2 regions of the Paenibacillus sp. FSL R7-0163 genome follow, and region 1 is predicted to be linked to the other one. Evidence: a T-box and tRNA genes for the amino acid it is inferred to sense, from the RefSeq annotation. Region 1 holds a T-box; the other holds one or more tRNA genes.
The links. A T-box is a leader RNA that pairs with one kind of tRNA and senses whether it is charged. The one in region 1 lies ahead of argS (arginine--tRNA ligase), so its partner is inferred to be a tRNA-Arg.
Positions count from the first base shown of each region.

Region 1 (7,406 bases):
TGTTGAATGTTCGGACCTGTAGCTCCAGTTACTCCGGTTACACCTGTTGCACCAGTAAGCCCAGTTGCTCCGGTTACACCAGATACTCCTGTCGCTCCTGTTGCCCCAGCTACTCCCGTTGCTCCGGTTATACCAGCTACTCCTGTCGCTCCTGTCGCCCCAGCTACTCCCGTTGCTCCAGTTGCTCCAGCTACTCCCGTTGCTCCGGTCACTCCAGCTTCACCCGTTGCTCCGGTGGCTCCTGTTGCTCCTGTTGCTCCTGTTTCACCCGTTGCTCCGGTTGCTCCAGCTACTCCCGTTGCTCCAGTCGCTCCAGCTTCACCCGTTGCTCCGGTTGCCCCAGCTACTCCCGTTGCTCCAGTCGCTCCAGCTTCACCCGTTGCTCCGGTTACACCAGCTACTCCTGTTGCTCCGGTTGCACCCGTTGCTCCTGTTGCTCCCGTTACTCCATCCGCTCCGGTTGCACCCGTTGTACCAGTTACTCCGTCTGCACCAGTCGCCCCAGTTGCTCCAGTTACTCCTTCTGCACCATCCGCTCCTGTTGCACCAGTCGCTCCAGTTGCTCCAGTTACTCCGTCTGCACCAGTCGCTCCAGTCTCCCCTGCTCCAGTTGCTCCCGTTGCACCAGTCGCACCAGTCACTCCATCTGCTCCTGTTGCCCCAGTCTCTCCTGCTCCGGTCGCCCCGGTTGCTCCGTCGGCTCCCGTTGCACCAGTCACTCCATCTGCACCTGTTGCACCTGTCTCTCCTGCTCCGGTCGCTCCCGTTGCTCCATCGGCTCCCGTTGCTCCTGTTGCACCTGTAGCTCCATCTGCTCCTGTTGCCCCAGTCTCTCCTGCTCCAGTCGCTCCCGTTGCTCCGTCTGCTCCCGTTGCTCCTGTTGCACCTGTAGCTCCATCTGCTCCTGTTGCCCCAGTCTCTCCTGCTCCGGTCGCCCCGGTTGCTCCGTCTGCTCCCGTTGCACCCGTTGCACCTGTAGCTCCATCTGCTCCTGTTGCCCCAGTCTCTCCTGCTCCGGTCGCCCCGGTTGCTCCGTCTGCTCCCGTTGCACCAGTCGCCCCAGTTACTCCGTCTGCTCCTGTAGCTCCAGTCTCTCCTGCTCCGGTCGCTCCTGTTGCACCCGTTGCTCCGTCTGCTCCCGTTGCTCCGTCTGCTCCCGTTGCTCCTGTTGCACCTGTAGCTCCATCTGCTCCTGTTGCCCCAGTCTCTCCTGCTCCGGTCGCCCCGGTTGCTCCGTCTGCTCCCGTTGCACCAGTCGCCCCAGTTACTCCGTCTGCTCCTGTAGCTCCATCGGCTCCTGTTGCCCCTGTCTCTCCTGCTCCTGTAGCACCCGTTGCTCCGTCTGCTCCCGTTGCACCAGTCGCCCCAGTCACTCCATCTGCACCTGTTGCACCTGTCTCTCCTGCTCCGGTCGCTCCAGTTACTCCATCCGCTCCGGTTGCACCAGTTGCACCTGTAGCTCCATCGGCACCTGTTGCCCCAGTCTCTCCTGCCCCAGTCACTCCAGTGGCTCCATCCGCTCCAGTCACCCCGGTTGCACCAGTCACTCCATCTGCCCCTGTTGCACCTGTCGCCCCAGTCTCTCCTGCTCCGGTAGCACCCGTTGCTCCATCGGCTCCGGTCGCTCCTGTTGCACCAGTCGCACCGGTCGCACCAGTTATCCCTTGCGTTACACCAAGCAATTCTGCATGTACAAGTCGATGGGCAGTCACAATCTGGCCAACGCTATTTTTTCCCCATACTGAGATTTGAATCGGATCATCTACCAGACTTGTAGTTGTAAAAATAAATTCGAACGCATCAAAATCGCCATAATAATCACGTGTTATAACTTCATTAGGTGCTACATTTATCAGCTCGCTTACATATAAAGTTCTTGTCCCATCCATATAGTATCCTTGAACAAGAGCCATTGATGAATCAATGTCACTTCGGTTATCAATTTTGACAGTAACATGCTGAGTAGGTCTTACACCCCCTACCATACTATTGTCTATCGGTCCGGTAGATAAATAACTCAATTTCTCATCACTCCTTTAACGTTAACTGTGTCACAAAAATAATTATTAAATTAATACTGCCTGCTTCTCCCACGCAACTATGCGATGAGGATCTACCAATGCCCCCGAGTTCTGTTTTCCCCAGACTGAAATCCCAACCTCTGCTTCAACTGCTTCTACTGTTGTAAATACAAATTCAAATGCGTCCAAGTCGGCAAAATAGTTCTTAGTTAAAACTTGATTAGGTGCTAGATTTACTGTTTCATTCACATACATCGTTCTTGATCCGTTAAGAAGGAAACCTTGAATAACTAGATTATAAGGATTAAGAGAATCCCGATTAACTACTTTTACGGTTACCAGTTGCGACGGTCTGACCCCTAGGATCGGGCTGTTATCTATAGGTCCAGTAGAAAAAATAGCCATGTTTTATTCACTCCTCCCTTCCACTACAATTTGAAAGATTAGTGGCTCCGTATAGTAATATTCCTTGGCTTGAGTTAGCGTGTGGACTGTTGTGCAAAGGAACAGCTGGTCCTATAACAAGACAGCCTTCTTTTTCCAAATTTATAATCTACTAAACTGATAATCTAATAACAAAGAGCAACCAAGATAGTTAAGAAGCTAACACTATTGCTTTTTATGAAATATTGGGTATACTGGTAAAAATTAATTAAGCATCGATGAGCGGGAGAGTAGTTAACGAGATCTAGTCCTCAGCGAGCCGGGAGAGTGTAAGCCGGTACAGATTTCTTTAATGAAGCGCACCCGTGAGATGGACTTCTGAATCTTAGTAGGAAGTCCCGGCTGAAGGCCGTTATCCCGTAAGGTGGCTGAACAACTTGTTCAGCAACGAGAGTGGTACCGCGAGCGCTAAAGCCCTCGTCTCTTTTGAGACGAGGGCTTTTTTGTATTTTCAAAGGAGGGTATACCATGTTAAATCAAATCATCAAAGACGGAATCGAGCACAGTGTACACCGTGTATTCAATACTTTAGGAGCTGACTATCCAGAGGACATTGCCATTCTGATCGAACAGCCAGCAAATCTAGAACATGGTGATTATTCATGTAATATCGCTATGCAGCTAGCCAAAACTCTACGTAAATCCCCAATGGTCATAGCAGAATTAGTGAAAGCAGAACTTCAATTCAAAGGGCGTTTCGCCGGTCTATTGCAAAAAGTTGAAGTCGCTGCTCCCGGATTTATCAATTTGTATATGAATTGGCAAAGCTGGGCTGAACATTCCTTTGAACTGCCTGCCAGCACTGGGGAAAAAGTCATCATCGAGCACACTTCTATCAACCCCAACAAAGCCGCTCATGTAGGTCATCTAAGAAACGCCTGTATTGGCGATACTCTAGTCAGAATTATGAAAAGAACTGGGTATAACGTAGAGGTCCATAACTACATTGATGATCTCGGCAATCAGCTGGCGGATACAGTTGTTGGATTATTAAATATACCTTTAGAAGGGGAACATCAACGTTTCGGTGATTTTTGCTGGGATCTTTATGCCAAAGTGAACAAAGAATATGCGCTGAACCCTGAGATGACACACAAGCGCACAGATATACTGCACTCCCTTGAACAAGGTGGCGGCAATGAAGCCTGGCTGGGCAACCTTGTAGCTGAACGTATCGTTAGAGAGCATGTAGAGGAAATGAAACATTTTGGGATTTATTATGATTTGCTGGTATGGGAGAGCAGTATTTTAAAAGAGGGATTTTGGGCAGCCGCAGCTGAGCTACTGAAGCAGACAGCCGTTTTTGTACAAGAGACTGAAGGTAAACTCGCAGGCTGCTGGGTGCTGAAGCAAGGAACAGAGGCTAACATTGGAGCGGATTCAGAGGAGCATCATCTCGATAAGGTGCTGGTGCGTTCGAATGGGATTTCAACGTATACAGCCAAAGATATTGCCTATCATCTCTGGAAATTTGGTCTTTTAACCAAAGATTTCTCCTATAGCGAATTCTCGTCCGGTTTATGGACAACAGGATTAACTGGAACCCAAGAGTCTTATGGGCAGGCGGACAGAGTCATCAATGTGATCGATTACAGACAGGAATATCCACAACAGATGGTTAAGCAAGCCTTAGGGGCACTAGGTTATAACGAGCAAGCAGACAAACTCCATCATGTGAGTTATGGTGTTGTATCTCTTAGTCCCGCCTCGGCTGCCGAGCTGGGTATAGATATTTCAGAAGGCAAATCTTCTTATGCTATGTCCGGACGACAGGGAATCGGGATTAAGGTAAGCGATCTGGTGGAACTCATGGAACAGAACATCGAACACTCACGTTCCGATAAAGACGGCCTCTCCAGCCGAATGATTGCCACTGCTGCGATTCGCTACTATCTGCTGCGGTTTAATTTAGGAACGGAAATCGTGTTTGATTTCAAACAGGCTACCGAAATATCCGGCAATACCGGAGTTTATCTGATGTATACTTTTGCGCGTGCGACAAGCGTTTTGAGTAAAGCTACGATCCCAATCCTTACAGCTGCCGCACAGCTTCTGTTCCCTTCCGAATTGGAAAAAGCAGAGCTTGCGCTGCTAAGACAGCTAAGCCTCTGGCCGGAGATATTACATTCAGCAAGTATAGAGTTAACGCCAAATACGCTCTGCACTTACGCCCATACCCTAGCTACCCTGTTCAACAACTTCTATTCTGTATGTCCAATTCTAAAAGGCGATTCAGCCACGATCGAATTCCGCCTCTGGCTCACTTCAAGATTCAAGGACATCTTGGGAGATGTGCTCGAAGTGCTTGGGTTACCGACACCGAGCCGAATGTAAAAAACACAAAAAAAGGGCAATCTCCGCGCTTAACGCGGAGATTGCCCTTCTATATATAATGTTACTTATAAATCTCTATCACATTTCCAGCTTCCGTGCTGAGACGATCAAAGTCCGCACGTTTGATGCGAACACCACCGTTACGATAGCGGTTAGGTGTACCTTCTGTTTGCACTTCCGTACCGTTGATAGTAATTCGACTGATCTCACGACCTGTAAGATGATAGATAAAATCTACCTTAGTGCCTGCATATTCAAAGCTAAAGTGCATTCCATCCAGCGATTCCGGCAGAATCGGGTCAACAATTAAGTCTCCACCTTCCGTACGGATCCCCAGTGCATTCGAGATTAACTGGTTCATATAGATCCCAGGACCGCTGGAATAGATTCTCCAGCCACCTTTAACAGCTACGTCACCATTGCGCAGTTTATCGAAATTCTCCTGTGCCTCATAACGGGTGTTAAATTTACCATCCGAGCTACTGAAATAGGAGTTAGCTTGACGTAGTTCAGCGTTTGGCACCACATCGCGGATTCCGATCGGATTAATCGCTGCCAGACCCTTCCAGACCTGATCGGTTTTACCGAGCTTGGCCATAGCCTCTACATAACGGATATGTGCATGCACATATTGAAGTCCAATTTCCCGGCCAAAGTTAGCCGCTTGCTCCGCACGTTTGAAATGAGTGCTGACCCCGCCAACATATTGAGCTGGACGATTCATCAGACGTACACCGTCAGGGCAGAATAGTTTATCCTGAATGACATCATAGTGTGCTTCGGCCTGTTCCGGAGTAAGCAGCTCACTGATCATACTGCGCGTCATTGGCAGCAGACGGTACTGGATACCTGTTTCTGTGTCACTTGGGTGCACCATAAGCTTAATCTGCTCAGGGTCCTCCATATACAGGAAGCCAGGAATCACTTCGGATTGAAGCATATGAGTATGGAAATCCTTACGGATTCCTTCCACCATCGCCTTCAGTTCCTCTGCCTCAGCTTGATCAACTGAACGAAGTACCTCTGAGAACTGATTAAGTGTCTGATAGGTAAGCGCCACTGTCCAGCTGCTAACCATATACTGCTTCAGCTGTGGATTTGCAGGCTGGAGTGTATCATCCCAGTCTCCATCACCGTAAGAAGACAGATGTGTGTCATGCAGGAAATGATCCTTAATATAAGCAATTTCCTTCCGCGCATGATCCAGCAACGTCGCTTTTTCTTCTGTAAAGTCAAAGCTGTGCTTACGGGTATACGGCACTGTTGCTCCCAAGATGCTGTAATCCTGAGTTACTGCCAAGTAGTCTCCAAGCACCTTAAGCGGCCACACAATAATATCTCCATGGCTCTCTTCTTGTTGTATCTTCGTGTATTTATCAAACATGAACCATTGTGGCCAGTTGCCATCATCTTCATATTGATGACTATACAGCGTCAGCAAAATTTCACGAACCTGTTCGTATTTTTGCGTAGCCATGAAATATTCCACAGGTCCCTGACATACATCCCGTGTTCCCCAAGCAGCGCCACCATATTGCTCTAAACCATGTGGAACCGAATAGTGAACCAGCATGTTATGTGTGTACCACCAAGTCAGAGCGTTAACCTTAAACAGTTCACCTTCTGTTCCGTCCCCAAGCGTCAGGCGGAATCCATTCATCACACCAGTATAAAACGCGCGATAAGCAGAAATCTCTTCCTCAGCTGAACGATTTCTTGGAGCAAGTGACTTACCATCCAGAAGGCCTTGAATATTCAAGGTCCATTCACTGCTGGCAGACAGCTCCAGTACTGCTAACGGTGCTTCAGTTGGTTGAACAGGAGAGACAAGTCTACCTTCATCCTGCAGAGTTAACTCCGCACCCTGTACCTGTAATTTATACTGTAAGTCAGGATATTCACCAGCACTTAGTGCGCTTCTGTCAGCCGAGAAGATTACTGCTCCACCTTCTTGCTTAGATTGATATGGAAGCTCGTATTCGTTAACGTTCATGGTGATTTGATTAGTGACTAAATAACGATAAGCTCGTCCGCTTTCCGAACGCACATTCAGGAATATCTCTGGCGAATCTTCGGTGGTGTAGTTCGTAATAATGAAGCATTCACCATCTGTTCTGTAATACCAACGAGCATAGTTGAAACCAACCTCAAATAGAGAAGGCATAGTCAGCAAACGATATTCACCGTTCCACTCTACATAAATGCGTTGTCCTGAAGCTTTTGGAATGTTAAGCGCATTTCTTGGATTGGACATTAGCTTGTTAAAATTGGTATTTCCAATTACCACCTGGGAGTTAAAGATCCCGTACATATATGAAGTTGTTGTGATGACCTTATCATTAAGCCGAGCGTTATCCCCACTCATCAGGATATGGCCGTGTGGCCGTTCTACGCGCATTTCTTTCTCTTTTAATACTACGTGCTCATAATTCTCCGTGAAAAAGGAAAGTAGTGTGTCTCCTTCTCTCTCCTCCTGATAACGAACCGGAAACAAGACCTCGATCTCTTTCTCTGTCAGCGAATCTGCAGCCAGCGGTGCTCCCAGCTCCTTCGAGAAGAAAGAACGTTCAAGTGCTGCTTCAGCTTCTAAAGGTAAATTTTTAACAG
Region 1 covers NZ_CP150224.1:636,177-643,582, reverse strand. Annotated here, with positions in the region: gene NST45_RS02715 (collagen-like protein) at 1-2,021, opposite strand, end outside; gene NST45_RS02710 (hypothetical protein) at 2,067-2,426, opposite strand; T-box leader at 2,675-2,893, shown strand; gene argS (arginine--tRNA ligase) at 2,934-4,799, shown strand; gene NST45_RS02700 (cellobiose phosphorylase) at 4,861-7,406, opposite strand, start outside.

Region 2 (7,406 bases), 110 kb from region 1:
CTGCAGCTTGATATTGAATTTGGGTACGATCTGTACAGGATAGGTGGGAGCCGTAGAAATCGGAGCGCAAGCTTCGGTGGAGGCGCCGTTGGGATACCACCCTGATCGTATCTAGGTTCTAACCTAGTACCCTTACCGGGTACGGGGACCGTGTCAGGCGGGCAGTTTGACTGGGGCGGTCGCCTCCTAAAGAGTAACGGAGGCGTTCCAAGGTTCCCTCAGAATGGTTGGAAATCATTCGCAGAGTGCAAAGGCATAAGGGAGCTTGACTGCGAGACCTACAAGTCGAGCAGGGACGAAAGTCGGACTTAGTGATCCGGTGGTACCGCATGGAAGGGCCATCGCTCAACGGATAAAAGCTACCCTGGGGATAACAGGCTTATCTCCCCCAAGAGTCCACATCGACGGGGAGGTTTGGCACCTCGATGTCGGCTCATCGCATCCTGGGGCTGAAGTAGGTCCCAAGGGTTGGGCTGTTCGCCCATTAAAGCGGTACGCGAGCTGGGTTCAGAACGTCGTGAGACAGTTCGGTCCCTATCTGTCGTGGGCGCAGGAAATTTGAGAGGAGCTGTCCTTAGTACGAGAGGACCGGGATGGACGTACCGCTGGTGCACCAGTTGTTCCGCCAGGAGCATGGCTGGGTAGCTACGTACGGACGGGATAAGCGCTGAAAGCATCTAAGCGTGAAGCCCCCCTCAAGATGAGATTTCCCAATTAGTAAGACCCCTTGAAGACGACGAGGTAGATAGGTTGGAGGTGGAAGTGCAGCAATGCATGGAGCTGACCAATACTAATCGGTCGAGGGCTTATCCTATACTTAGAATGCAAATTCGTTTCGGATTCAGTTTTCAGGAATCAAGCTCCGATTTATATAGTCCAAGTGACTGTTTGATGATGAATTTGTTTTCAGCATTTGGCGATGCTGAGACCTGAATAATGCATTTGTACCGCAAATGCCCGTTTGGTGGCGATAGCGGAGGGGTTCCACACGTACCCATCCCGAACACGACCGTTAAGCCCTCCAGCGCCGATGGTACTTGGACCGAAGGGTCCTGGGAGAGTAGGACGTTGCCAAGCACGCAAGACCACTGTTGAGTTATCGACAGTGGTCTTTTTGTTGTATGATATTTATCCGCTTATTATAAGGATAGGCAATCATTGTGAGTGATTTCTTCGAATGAAAATTAGTTCACGGAGGCAAATGATCATGATTATATGGATCAATGGTGCTTTTGGTTCAGGGAAGACACAAACCGCATATGAAATGTATCGAAGAAAAACATAGCTAGCGAATATGATGGAATAATTATCGTGCCTATGACCCTAATGAATCCGGATTATTGCAGGGAAATCATCGGCAAGTTAATGGATGGAGGTATAGAGCTTTATCATTTTAGTTTGTGTGCCTCCCGAGAGACCTTGCTTAAGAGATTAAGCGTTAGAGGTGAAGGAAAAGACTCTTGGGCTGCTCAGCAGATCGACAGGTGCATCACAGGGCTTGATCACGAGGTGTTTAAGCAGCATCTAGACACGAATGATAGAACTACGGGTGAAATCATTGAGATAATAGCTCAAAAGCTTCATATCAATCTATTACCTAGTGAAGAGTAAAAAGAAAAATAATCAATTTAGGTATTGCTATACTTAATAATACATGATATAATCTTTTTTGTTGTCAAAACAATTTGTTTTTAAAACGGCCCGTTGGTCAAGGGGTTAAGACACCTCCCTTTCACGGAGGTAACATGGGTTCGAATCCCATACGGGTCACCATTTCTTCTTGAAACAGCATTAGACTTCTAGAAAAAATGGTTGCATTACAGATTTGATTATGTTATGATAATTAAGTTGCTTCTTTACATGGAGGCTTAGCTCAGCTGGGAGAGCATCTGCCTTACAAGCAGAGGGTCGGGGGTTCGATCCCCTCAGCCTCCACCATAACACATCCCCAAAAGTGAAGTTAATGCTTCACTGAGGAATCCGGATACTTTCCGAGGAATCCAAGGGAATTAATACTTTTTACTGACGCGGGGTGGAGCAGCCCGGTAGCTCGTCGGGCTCATAACCCGAAGGTCGCAGGTTCAAATCCTGCCCCCGCAACCAATTTTCATTAAGCAATTATTCTTCTGGAACCGTGGTGTAGTTGGCCTAACATGCCTGCCTGTCACGCAGGAGACCGCGGGTTCGAATCCCGTCGGTTCCGCCATTTTCTTGCTTTATGAGCCATTAGCTCAGTTGGTAGAGCACCTGACTTTTAATCAGGGTGTCGAAGGTTCGAGTCCTTCATGGCTCACTTCTTTAGTGAGTCGGACATCAATACATATCGTGTGCGGACGTGGCTCAGCGGTAGAGCATCGCCTTGCCAAGGCGAGGGTCGCGGGTTCGATTCCCGTCGTCCGCTCCATATAAATTTTGCGCCCTTAGCTCAGCTGGATAGAGCGTTTGACTACGAATCAAAAGGCCGGGAGTTCGAATCTCTCAGGGCGCGCCATATTTTAACTTAATACTTTGCCGGTGTGGCGGAATGGCAGACGCGCTCGACTCAAAATCGAGAGGGAAACCGTGGAGGTTCGAGTCCTCTCACCGGTATATCGAAAAAGACTTGTAAGATTGCTTCCAGCAATTTTACAAGTTTTTTTTATTTTCTAAATATAGCTATTTAGAGTGGTCTTTTTGTTTCGCTGAATGCTTCTAGTAGCATATATTGTGAATCATACATCACTTCCATAATAAGGTGGATAAACTATTATTATGTATTATAATGTAAATTAAAGGGAGTGAGAATATTCATGTTCTTCACCATCCTATCTACTGTAGAAGTTAACGAGGATGTTGTATTTCTAACAGAGCTATACGATAGGTATTATCCTATTATGAAAAAGAAGGCTTATGAGATCTTGCAGGACTATGATGTTGTTGATGATATGATACAGGAGTCCTTTGTCAGACTAATCAGTAAAGCCGCATTATTGCGTTCCCTAGACCTGCATAAACAAGTATCCTATCTGGTCCATACCGTACATAATACTAGTATTAATCATGCGAAGCAGCGCAAAAGACATCTGAATCATACCTCTTCAGGGATAACCGCTGACAGTATAGAGCAAATAGCCGACAAGCAGCCTAGCATCGAGGAGATGTATAGCCTCAAGGAGGATTACACAGAGATTGCCAAGATACTCAGTGAGTTATCAGAACGGGATCAGACTTTATTGTATAACAAGTACATTCTTGAATGGAGTGATCACAAGCTTGCTGCTTCTATGGATGTCCAAGCGGTGAATATTAGATCTTATTTGACCAGAGCCAGGCGCAGAGCAATGAAGCTGCTTCTTAAGAATGGCGGAAGTGGAGTATGAAGAAACATCTGAATAAGAAAAAAATAGAGGGGAATTACGAAGAAATCTTTATTTGCATGACCTTAGAGAGTAGAATATGCTGAACCTGCTGTACAGGAGAAGATAATAATACCCTTTATAGTATATCTCGGTGACATCTGTTTCGCTGACTATCGAGAGTGGGAGAACAATAAAGATTTATACGGATTATGATACTTCTATTACTCTCACCCTACAAAAGAGGTAAAACAGCAGCAATCAATGGTCTGATGTGAAGTCTTGGACCTAGTCTTTCTCGAGCATGGGCTCACATGCTTCGAACGGGTTTAACTATGTCAATTCCGGGAATACCTACCGGGTGGTACATATAACAAAATTTGTGGAAAATAGTACGGTTCTGGAGACAATAAACTCCTATTCGTATGAATTCAAGTATTAAGGCTCCGATTCTAGCCTAGCAAAAAAGAGCAGCGCTTATGCTGCTCTTTTTTGATTTAGAGTGTTGCAGGTTTCTATGCGAAGTTGTCTATTAAAATATGGGGCTCGGTTTAGTCTTATCAAGTAGAGTTTTCGCCTACTAAACTTCATAACCTAGATGTGGTAAGACCGAAAGTAACATATTAAAAAATTAATGTGTTGATATTTTTTTAATATGTTACTATAATAATATTCAAGAGTTGTATTTTAATGGCAGGAGGTAATGAAATGGATCTATATAAAGATAACTTCGAAAACTTTTCAGAACTCTTTAATTACATCCAAGAATACAAAAAAGAAAAACCAGCACAAACAGCACTTTCCATAGGGAAGATATTCTCTGAACATAACTTTTACTACTTCTACGATAGTGGTACAAGTAAGGTTGTGATGCTTGACAATGATATAGCTCAGTTATTTGAATTGTTAATTTCCTCTAATAAAAGCTTAGATGAATTAAATCAATATATTTATGCTCACAACGTTAATGTAGATGAATTAATGACTTCAATTAATGAGGAGGATTTATTCAAAGGATTCAAAATTAAGCACTTATATAATGACATATCCCTAGAGTATATAAAAAATGAAATGAATACAGGGACAACGCAACTCATTTTAGAATTAACTGGAAAATGCAACATGCGTTGTCGCTATTGTATATACCATGATGGGTATCCTCACAATCGGGCGTTTACTTCAAAAAGAATGTCATCTGATACGGCGCTTAAATCTATTGATTACATGAAACTTTATGGGGATCAGCAGGAAGTTTCTATTACTTTTTACGGTGGAGAGCCTTTACTTGAATTCGAGCTATTAAAAGAAGTTATTGAATACTCGAAGGTTGCTTTAGCAGGAAGGACTATACAATTTTCTTTTACTACTAACTTGTCTGTATTAACCCCCAAAATGGCTGAATATTTTTCTACCGTTGACAATTTATCTATTCTTTGTAGCATTGATGGTCCCAAAGAAATACATGATATGTATCGAGTCTATAAGAATGGCTCAGGCTCATTTGATGACGTTTTCAAGAAATTCAAATTATTAAATAGTGTAGCTAGAAAAAATGGTAAGGAAATGCACATAAGTGCAAATGCGGTGTACATGCCTCCGTTTAGCGAAGAAAAGGTTTCTCAAATAGATGACTTTTTTACAAATTTAGATTTTACTCATGAAGATTTCCGATATCAATTAGGTTATGCCGGTCCTGGTACTGTGCCTGAAGAATTGCTTAAAAGCTCCGATTATAATGACCAATCGCTACGACAATGGCAGGATAAGCAAATCAGTATTACTAGCAATTTGGAAGAAATTAAAGAACAAACTATCTTTAATTCACTTGATAGAATTCATAAAAGAAGCGTAACAAAAAGAGCTACTAATTTTGTGCCAATGAACGGTTGTTGTGTTGTTGGATCCCGACGATTATTTGTTTCCGCAGATGGCGATTTTCTCGCATGTGAAAGGATAGGAAACAGTCCTTCAATAGGAAATATAAATCAAGGGATTATTGAGGAAAAGATTTATAAAAAATATGTTTATGAATTTTCCGAAGTTTGGGAAAATATTTGCTCTGATTGTTGGGCTGCTAAACTTTGTAGTAGTTGTTATGTAGACAGAATGGATTCTTCGGGAGTCAGGGAACCTGATCTTGCAGAGTGTGAATATTATAGAAGTACAACAGAACGTAGTTTAAGGAATTATCACAACTTACTTAGGACATCACCGGAACAATTAGCAATCTTTAACGAAGATGTTCTTTTATAACAATTAATTTCTCGGTTTAATTGTTCTCATTTAAACCTGGATAAATACATAATGAAAGGAGGTGAGAATATGCTGAAAATTATGAATCCATATCAACAGCAAGCTATTGACAATGAGAGCATAGCTTTTCGTGCGCCATGTGTGTGTAACTCTAAATTAGCGAACCAAGCAGCTACTAAGGTTTCAGGAACTGGTTGTCAATGCTCTTGCATCGGTTCTGTAAATGAAGCGGCTAACCAAGACGCAGCAAGAAACTAGTTTTACAAACCAGCAGTATGTGTAATTCTCAATTAACGAACTATTCAGTTAAATAAAATTTCAGAACCTGATTGTAATTGCTCTTGCGTCGGTTCTGTAAACAACGCGTATAACTCCGACGCGGCAAGAAATTGAGTTTCACAATACAACAGTGTCTTCGTCCAATACCGACGAAGACACTGTTGTATTCAAATCTAAGGTTGTTAGACTGGAGTTACTCTTCAGAAGGCTATGACCTATATTGAAATACAATATCCATACCACATTATTCTTCAGGGTTTAGTCACGTCCTTAGTACTTAGAACACAATTAATACTGGAGGATAATTGAGATGAAGAAATTCAACAATTTTAGACACTTTAGTAACTACTTTGCTATTATAAAAACTACTCTAAGCGTATTATTCGCCTCTTCAAAAAAATACTTCATATTAATTTTAGTTTTAAGTTCTGTTATGGCTTTACCTGATATCATAAACTTAATTGTATGGCAGCATATAATAGATCAAATAGGTTCTCTTTTAATAAATGACAACAAAGATTATATTATCATAATATATCTCTTTCTTCTTCATTTCATTATTGTACTAATAAAATTAATTATTAATAAAACTACAAATTATGTAAAGGAAATTTATACTGTATTAGTTGATAAGTATATAACAAATAAAACTATTGAAATTGTAGACAGCATGGAAATGCAAGATTTCGAAGATCCAAGACTACATAATGACATCCAAAAAACAAATGACGAGTCAACAGTGAGAAGTATAGGTATTTTGAATAACATTGTTGAGATTATCATGAATATGACTTTATTCGTTGGTACAATAAGTATATTGGCATCTTACCAGATAAGTATAGTGATTATCATCATACTATCAATAGTCCCAAGTACAATAATTAATTTAAAATCTATGTCAAAGTTATTTGAAGTATATGATAAACGATATGAAAAAACTAGGTACTATAGTTCTTTAAAGGATATGATAGTTACATATGAAAATTTCAAAGAAATGAAATTATTTTCCAACATATCTTTTATACAGAATATCATTAATAATATTTTTGAAAAGATAATTGAGCAAGATAAAAATGTAAAAAGAACTTTGACTATAAAATCTACAGTAGGTGATTCTATTCAACATTTACTGACCTATTTATTGAAAATAATTATAGTTGTTAATGGTATTATGAGTAAACTGTCAATCGGTGTGATCATAATGAGTATTGAAACTGCTACCAAGCTGCAAAATGCTTTGATCAATTTAATAAGCTGTGCTTTGACACTATATGAAAATTGTTTGTATTTATTGAGCTTTGAGAGGTTAAACAAAATAAATTCAATAAAAAGCGAGGAAGTTAGGGAGGATTTAATAAAGGATTTTGTCGTGGATTCAATTGAGTTTATAGGAGTTTATTTTAAATATCCAAGCTCATGTAACCATATATTAGAAGATATAAATTTGACATTAAAAAAGGGATTTGATTATGCAGTTGTCGGATATAACGGAAGTGGAAAAACTACGTTGATCAAGATCATTTTAGGGTTATATGCACC
Region 2 covers NZ_CP150224.1:742,885-750,290, forward strand. Annotated here, with positions in the region: rRNA gene NST45_RS03140 (23S ribosomal RNA) at 1-814, shown strand, start outside; rRNA gene rrf (5S ribosomal RNA) at 961-1,077, shown strand; gene NST45_RS03150 (hypothetical protein) at 1,312-1,611, shown strand; tRNA gene NST45_RS03155 (tRNA-Glu) at 1,699-1,773, shown strand; tRNA gene NST45_RS03160 (tRNA-Val) at 1,863-1,938, shown strand; tRNA gene NST45_RS03165 (tRNA-Met) at 2,027-2,103, shown strand; tRNA gene NST45_RS03170 (tRNA-Asp) at 2,129-2,206, shown strand; tRNA gene NST45_RS03175 (tRNA-Lys) at 2,221-2,293, shown strand; tRNA gene NST45_RS03180 (tRNA-Gly) at 2,330-2,404, shown strand; tRNA gene NST45_RS03185 (tRNA-Arg) at 2,415-2,491, shown strand; tRNA gene NST45_RS03190 (tRNA-Leu) at 2,511-2,589, shown strand; gene NST45_RS03195 (sigma-70 family RNA polymerase sigma factor) at 2,790-3,359, shown strand; gene NST45_RS03200 (radical SAM protein) at 4,044-5,588, shown strand; gene NST45_RS03205 (hypothetical protein) at 5,658-5,846, shown strand; gene NST45_RS03210 (ABC transporter ATP-binding protein) at 6,178-7,406, shown strand, end outside.
Region 2: it has a tRNA-Arg gene. The T-box ahead of argS (arginine--tRNA ligase) is inferred to sense a tRNA for this amino acid. The anticodon was not compared.